2 linked regions of the Thalassobaculum sp. OXR-137 genome follow. The protein of the gene in region 1 interacts with the protein of each later gene in a pairwise test. Links are inferred from orthologs where the notes say so. Each region holds a gene or a part of one and is shown in the gene's direction. Other genes may lie near its edges. The genes, in order: T8K17_RS02320 and grxD.

The links.
Region 2: the proteins of T8K17_RS02320 (region 1) and grxD interact in binary tests that used the Escherichia coli proteins (3 or more experiments, as listed by UniProt). The link is inferred for Thalassobaculum sp. OXR-137 from one-to-one orthologs.

What each region holds. Positions count from the first base shown.
Region 1 is NZ_CP139715.1:470,704-473,815, reverse strand. The notes cover bases 32-2,829. They hold T8K17_RS02320 (BolA family protein), read left to right. Parts: upstream 32-1,194; coding sequence 1,195-1,464; downstream 1,465-2,829. Other genes in these bases: T8K17_RS02305 (glutathione peroxidase), read right to left, coding at 2,534-2,829; T8K17_RS02310 (tetratricopeptide repeat protein), read right to left, coding at 2,015-2,500; T8K17_RS02315 (ribbon-helix-helix domain-containing protein), read left to right, coding at 1,594-1,971; T8K17_RS02325 (J domain-containing protein), read right to left, coding at 547-1,116; cobS (cobaltochelatase subunit CobS), read right to left, coding at 32-476. Also shown: more of cobS, read right to left, coding at 1-31; more of T8K17_RS02305, read right to left, coding at 2,830-3,112. UniProt on the Escherichia coli protein: Transcriptional regulator that plays an important role in general stress response. Has many effects on cell morphology, cell growth and cell division. Acts by regulating the transcription of many genes, including dacA (PBP-5), dacC (PBP-6), ampC and mreB.
Region 2 is NZ_CP139715.1:3,027,398-3,030,606, reverse strand. What follows is about bases 1-2,895. They hold grxD (Grx4 family monothiol glutaredoxin), read left to right. Parts: upstream 1-1,220; coding sequence 1,221-1,571; downstream 1,572-2,895. Other genes in these bases: T8K17_RS14265 (HAD family hydrolase), read left to right, coding at 2,049-2,771; T8K17_RS14270 (DUF3592 domain-containing protein), read left to right, coding at 1,561-2,040; T8K17_RS14280 (BolA family transcriptional regulator), read left to right, coding at 954-1,187; purL (phosphoribosylformylglycinamidine synthase subunit PurL), read left to right, coding at 1-928. In the rest of the region: T8K17_RS14260 (universal stress protein), read right to left, coding at 2,932-3,209. UniProt on the Escherichia coli protein: Monothiol glutaredoxin involved in the biogenesis of iron-sulfur clusters.

The sequences.
Region 1 (3,112 bases):
ACGAACATCACGTCGGCGCGGCCGGCGTCGTACTCGTCGAACACCAGGGCCACCGGGTTCTGCAGCGCCCAGGGCAGGATGCCCTCGCGGAACTCCGTCACCTGCTTGCCATCGCGCAGGACGATGGCGTCCTTGCCGATCAGGTCGATACGGCTGACATGGCTGTCCAGGTTGACGCGGATGCAGGGCCAGTTGAGGCGCGCCGCCACCTGCTCGATATGGGTCGACTTGCCGGTGCCGTGGTAGCCCTGGATCATGACGCGGCGGTTGCGCGCGAAGCCGGCGAGAATGGCCAGCGTGGTGTCATGGTCGAACAGGTAGGAGTCGTCCTTGGCCGGGACGTACTCGCTCGGCTCACTGAAGGCCGGCAGTTCGAGGTCGATATCGAGGCCGAAAACCTCTCGGGCCTGGACTTTGATGTCCGGCACCATGAGGGGGTGGGCGGGCTTACGCTCGATGACGCTGTCGTTCGTCATGGACGAGATCCTGTCTCTCGGGAGTGGGGAGCCGATGCTCCACAGAAGGGATACCGTAGCTCTATGAGCCTTAACTTAGAAACCGACGCAAAGTCGTATAGGCCTCGTTGATACTTTTCAACCGTTCCTCCGCCGCCTTATCGCCGCCATTGGCGTCGGGATGGTGTTTTTTGACCAATTCCTTGTACCGGGCCTTGAGCCGCTCCAGCGTGAAGGGCGGCTCCAGACCGAGGATGGCGGCGGCCTTGCCTTCGGCGGTGTCGGCCGGCTGGCGTCGGCGCGACTGACCCTCCCCGCCTTCCTCGTCGTCGTCCATGAAGCCGAACGGGTCGTTGACCCGACGGCGCGGGCCCTGGCCCGGCTTCATGGTGCCGAACGGCCAGGAGGGACGGTTCCAGGTCGTGGAGTTGCGGATGTCCTCCTCGACCTCGTTGTCGCTCATGCCGTCGTAATAGTTCCAGGCCTTGTTGTACTCGCGGACATGGTCGAGGCAGAACCAGTAGTAGTCGTTCAGTCGGTTACGGGCTTTGGGCGCACGATGGGTGCCTTCCGCGCCGCAGCCGGGGCGGTCGCAGGCTCGCACCGCGGGTTTGCTCGGTGCGAAATCCTCCAGGAACGAGTCTGGATTTGCCTTCGGCATTCGTATGCCCATCTGCTCCGTAGGCGTGTAACAAGACCGGGTCTCCGACCCTAGCGTGCCCGAAAGGAAAGTCCAGCCATGACCATTGCCGAAATCATGCAAAACAAGCTGCAGACCGCCTTCTCGCCGACGGCCCTTGAAATCGTCGACGAATCCCACCTGCATGCCGGACATATGGGCGCGCGCCCCGAGGGCGAAACCCACTTCCGGGTCACAATCGTGTCCGCCGCCTTCGCCGGCGCCGGCCGCGTCCAGCGCCATCGCATGGTCCACGAGGTGCTGGCCGACGAACTGCGCGACCGGGTGCATGCGCTCGCCCTGCTCCTGCGCGCGCCGGAGGATGCGTGAGGACAACCGAAAATGGTTAACGAAAATAAATAACGTTTATTGGTTGCGGCGCTCGGGCACCCATGTCATTGCTACGTTGCGGGTAAAAGCCGCGCGTAAAATGCACGTTCCACGAGCGTAGAGTTCAACTTGTCCTCTGAGAACGATAAAACGTCGATCCTCGAGAGCCGAAACGTCACCGTCGGTAACAAGCGGACCAGCATGCGCCTGGAGCCGCAGATGTGGGACTCCCTGGAGAAGATCGCCAGGACCGAGGGCGTCACGATCAACAGCCTGTGCACCCAGATCGATCTGCGGCGCGGCCCTGTCGGCCTGACCTCGGCGACCCGCGTCTTCATCATCAGCTATTTCCGCCATCTGGTCCGTCAGCACGAGATGGAACGCGGGCTGACCGCTCCGGGTCTGGTCCCGCGGATCAACGGCCTCAAGGGCGCGTCCCTGGCCCGCTGGGTGCTCGACACCGTGGTCCCGTCCGAGGGCCTCGGCCGGGCCTCGCGGCGGGGATAGGCCGGCGGGATAGGCCGCCGGGGAGACCGCGCCGAAACCGGCCTCAGTTCGACAGCTTGGCTTTTTCGAATGCCGCGGCCAGCTGGTCCCGTTCCTCGCAGGTCTCCTTGTCCTTGCACAGGACGGTGATCCGATCCAGCAGGTCGCGCGCCAGTTCGGTGCGGCCGGTCTGCAGATACAGCTCGCCCAGATATTCCATCGCCTTCAGGTGCTCGGGGTCCAGGCGCAGGGCGTTGAAGTAGTATTCCTGCGCTTCGGCGAACTTGCCGAGCTTGCGGGTGGTGAAGCCCAGATAGTTCCAGGCGTCCGGGTCCTTCGGGTTGCGCTTCAGGGCCGCGTGCAGCAGCGGCTCCGCCTCGGCGAACTGCTCGGCCCAGACCATGGCGATGGCCCGCTCCAGCTCCGGGTCCTCCATCTTGGTCGGCTGGTCCGTCGGCATCGGCGCCATGGCACCGGCGGGAAGGATGACGGCCGGCGCCGCCAGGACGGTGAGGGCGAGGATCGAAGCCCGCAGAAGGGTGGCACGCATTATTGGACCTGCTGTTGTGACAAGGCGGTCGGTCTACCGGGGCAGCGCGTCTTCGATCGCCGCGATGGCGCTCGGATCGGTGGGCGACACCCGGGTCGGGATCGCCGCCACGAACCGGCCGTCCGGGCCGATCAGGTATTTGTGGAAGTTCCAGCTCGGCGCCTTGTCGGCCCCGCCGGCCTCGGCCGCCCAGCGGTAGAACGGATGCGCGCCGGCGCCGACCACCGTCTGTTTCTCGGTCATCGGAAAATCGACGGAGAAGTTGGTCTCGCAGAAGCTCTTGATCTCCGCCTCGGTGCCGGGCTCCTGGCCGCCGAAATCGTTGGACGGCACGCCGAGAACCACCAGGCCCCGGTCGCGATAGGTCTCCCACACTTTCTGCAGGGCGTCGTATTGCGGGGTGAAGCCGCAGCGCGAGGCGGTGTTCACCACCAGCACCGCCTTGCCGGCGAAGTCGCCCATGGACATCGGCTCGCCGTCGATCGAGGTGAAGCCGAACTGGTGGGCCGGTCCGGTGCCGGCGGGTTGGGGTGTGGCGGCCTGGGCGGTGGTGTCGTGTCCCATCAGGGCGGTCCCCATCAGCAGGATCAGCGCCGCGAAAGCGCCTCTGGT
Region 2 (3,209 bases), 2.6 Mb from region 1 along the record:
GATGATCCGCCCGGGTGCCGACAGCGGCGTGGTCCGGATCCGCGACACCGACCGCGGCCTCGCCGTCACCGTGGACTGCACCCCGCGCTACTGCCTCGCCGATCCGAAGACTGGCGGTGCGCAGGCGGTGGTGGAGACCTGGCGCAACATCACAGCGACCGGGGCGACGCCGCTGGCCGCGACCAACAACCTCAACTTCGGCAACCCGCAGAAGCCGGTCATCATGGGCCAGATCGTGGGCTGCGTGACCGGCATGGGCGATGCCTGCCGGGCGCTGGACTACCCGATCGTGTCGGGCAACGTCTCGCTCTACAACGAGACCGAGGGGACCGCGATCCTGCCGACCCCCGTCATCGGCGGCGTCGGCGTCATCGAAGACGTGAACAAGCTCACCACCCCGGCCCTCAAAGCCGCCGGCGAGACCCTGGTCGTTCTCGGCCAGCCCGCCGACCGCAAGGACGGGTGGATGGGCTGCTCGCTGTACCTGCGCGAGATCGACGGCCGGGAGGAAGGCGCGCCGCCGCCGATCGACCTCGCGGCGGAAAAGCGGACCGGCGATCTGGTGCGCGCGCTGATCAACGAGGGGGCCGTGAGCGCCTGTCACGACGTCTCCGACGGCGGCCTGCTGGTCGCGGTGGCGGAGATGGCGCTGGCCTCCAAGCGCTTCGGCGCCGATGTGGCAGCACCCGAGGGCGCCGTCGCCCACGCCTGGGCCTTCGGCGAGGATCAGGGCCGCTATGTGGTCACCACTAAGGACGCCGCCGGTCTGATCGCCCGCGCCGAGTCGGCGGGCGTTCCGGCCGCTGCGGTCGGCACCGTGACGGATGGCGGTCAATTGACACTCAATGGTATGCCCCTCATATCGGGTGAGGAACTGAGCCGCCGCCACGAGGCCTGGCTGCCGACTTACATGGCCGCCGAGAGCTGAAACGGCGGCAGAGGGAGAGACGACGATGGCCATGGAAGCGAACGAAATCGAGCGCCTGATCAAGGAAGCGCTCCCGGACGCCCATGTGACGATCGAGGATCTGCGCGGCGACGGCGACCACTATGCATGCCATGTCGTGTCGTCTGCCTTCACGGGAAAGAACCGCGTGCAGCAGCATCAGCTGGTGTACAAAGCTCTTCAGGGACGCATGGGGACCGAGTTGCATGCGCTCGCCCTGCAAACCGCCGCCCCGGAATGACCGGCGCGGCCAGAGACTGAAAGGAGCGTGACGATGCTCGACGAGGCTCTCAAGACCCGGATCGACGACGAAGTCGCCAGCAGCGACGTCGTGCTGTTCATGAAGGGCACCCCGGTCTTTCCGCAATGCGGATTCTCCGCCGTCGTGGTCCAGGTGCTCAGCCATCTCGGCACCAAGTTCAAGGGCATCAACGTGCTCGACGATCCGTCCCTGCGCGAAGGGATCAAGGAGTACTCGAGCTGGCCGACGATCCCGCAGCTCTATGTGAAGGGCGAGTTCGTGGGCGGCTGCGACATCGTGCGCGAGATGTTCGAGACGGGCGAGCTGATGGAGCTCCTGAACAGCCGGGGCGTCGAGGTCCGGCCGAGTGAAGGTGTCGCGTGATCCCCGTCCGGAGTCCCCGGATACCCAGCCTGAAGAAACGCCGCCCAGGCGCTTTCGGTCGCCCTTCGCGATCCGGCCGCGCACCCTGGTGATCGTCGGGTTGCTGGCGATTGCCGGCGGCGTCTTCGGTCTGCGCGAGCACATCACCTTCCTGGTCTCCGCCGAACAGGCGGAGGCGCAGGTGGTGTCCGTGGAGACCTTCGATCCGACCGAGGGCTTCACCCTCTACCGGCCGACGGTCCGCTACCTCACCGCCAATGGCGGCATGACCGCCACCGCCGCCGACACCTACCGGCCGACCCAGGCCGGGGAAATGCTGTCGGTGGCCTACGATCCGGCCAATCCCGAAGACGCACGGCTGATGGATCCACGCGACCGCTGGATCCTGCCCCTGTGGATGGTGGTGTTCGGGATGATCACCGTGGTGATCGGCATCCGCCGCGCCCGGCGCGGACCGTCCGCCGACTGACTCGAGCGATGGTGCACGCTGCCCTCATGGCCGCCGGCATTCGCGGCATCGTGTTCGACAAGGACGGCACCCTGATCCGCTTCGAGGAAACCTGGACGCCGGCCTTCTGGGCCAGCGCGGAGCGGTTGGCGGCGGATCTGGGGCGCCCGGCACTGGCCGAGGAGATGATGGTCGCCGGCGGCTGGTGCCCCCAGCGCCGGCGCATCCTGCCCGGCACGGAACTCGCGTCCGGTACCACCGACGTGGTCGCCCGGCTCTGGCGCGCTGTGGCTCCGGATCTGCCGGAGGACGCGCGGCTGATCCCCTGGCTCGACACGATCTGGCACGAACAGGCGATGGCGCATCTGACCCCGATCGACCCGCTGCCGGCGCTGTTCGCCGGCCTGTGCGGCGACGGGATGGCCTGCGGCCTCGCCACCAACGACAGCGAGACCGGCGCGCGGGAGACCGCCGACCGTCTGGGTATCGCCCCGCATCTGAGCTTCACCGTCGGTTATGACAGCGGCCACGGGGCGAAGCCGGCTCCGGGTATGATTCGCGCCGCCCAGGCCGCCTGGGGGCTGGCGCCCGCGCAGACGGCGATGGTGGGCGATTCCCCGGCCGATCTGGCGTCGGGCCGGGCGGCGGGATGCGGATTGGTGATCGGCGTTCTCTCCGGCGCCAGCGGCCGCGACGTGCTGGAACCGCTGGCCGACCTGGTGCTCGAGGACGTCCACGGGCTGCGGGTTTAGCGCGCTCCGCTTTCCCCTCCCCCTTCTGCACATTCCCCGGATTTATTCCGGGGTAAGACCTCAGCCTGCGCGCATGCCGGAAGACTTGCCCCGGAATAAATCCGGGGAGCGCGGAGAGGTTAGAGTTTCAGCGAAAACGCGGCGAGAACCCGTACGCCCCCTACCGGTAGATCAGCGCCGGAATCAGGCAGTTGCGGATCGTCTCCTCGGTGGTCGAGCCCAGGAACAGGTGGCGGAAGCGCGAATGGCTGTAGGCGCCCATGACCAGCAGGTCGATGCCCACATCCTCCACGTATTTCGCGATCACCTGGTCCGGTTGGCCCGGAATCACGTCGAGCGAGACCTGGATGTTGCCGCCCTTGAGCAGCGCCCTGGCATTGTCCAGGTTGCGCTCGATCTCGGCCGAGCGCTCGCCCACCGTCAGCAGGTGGCACTCCA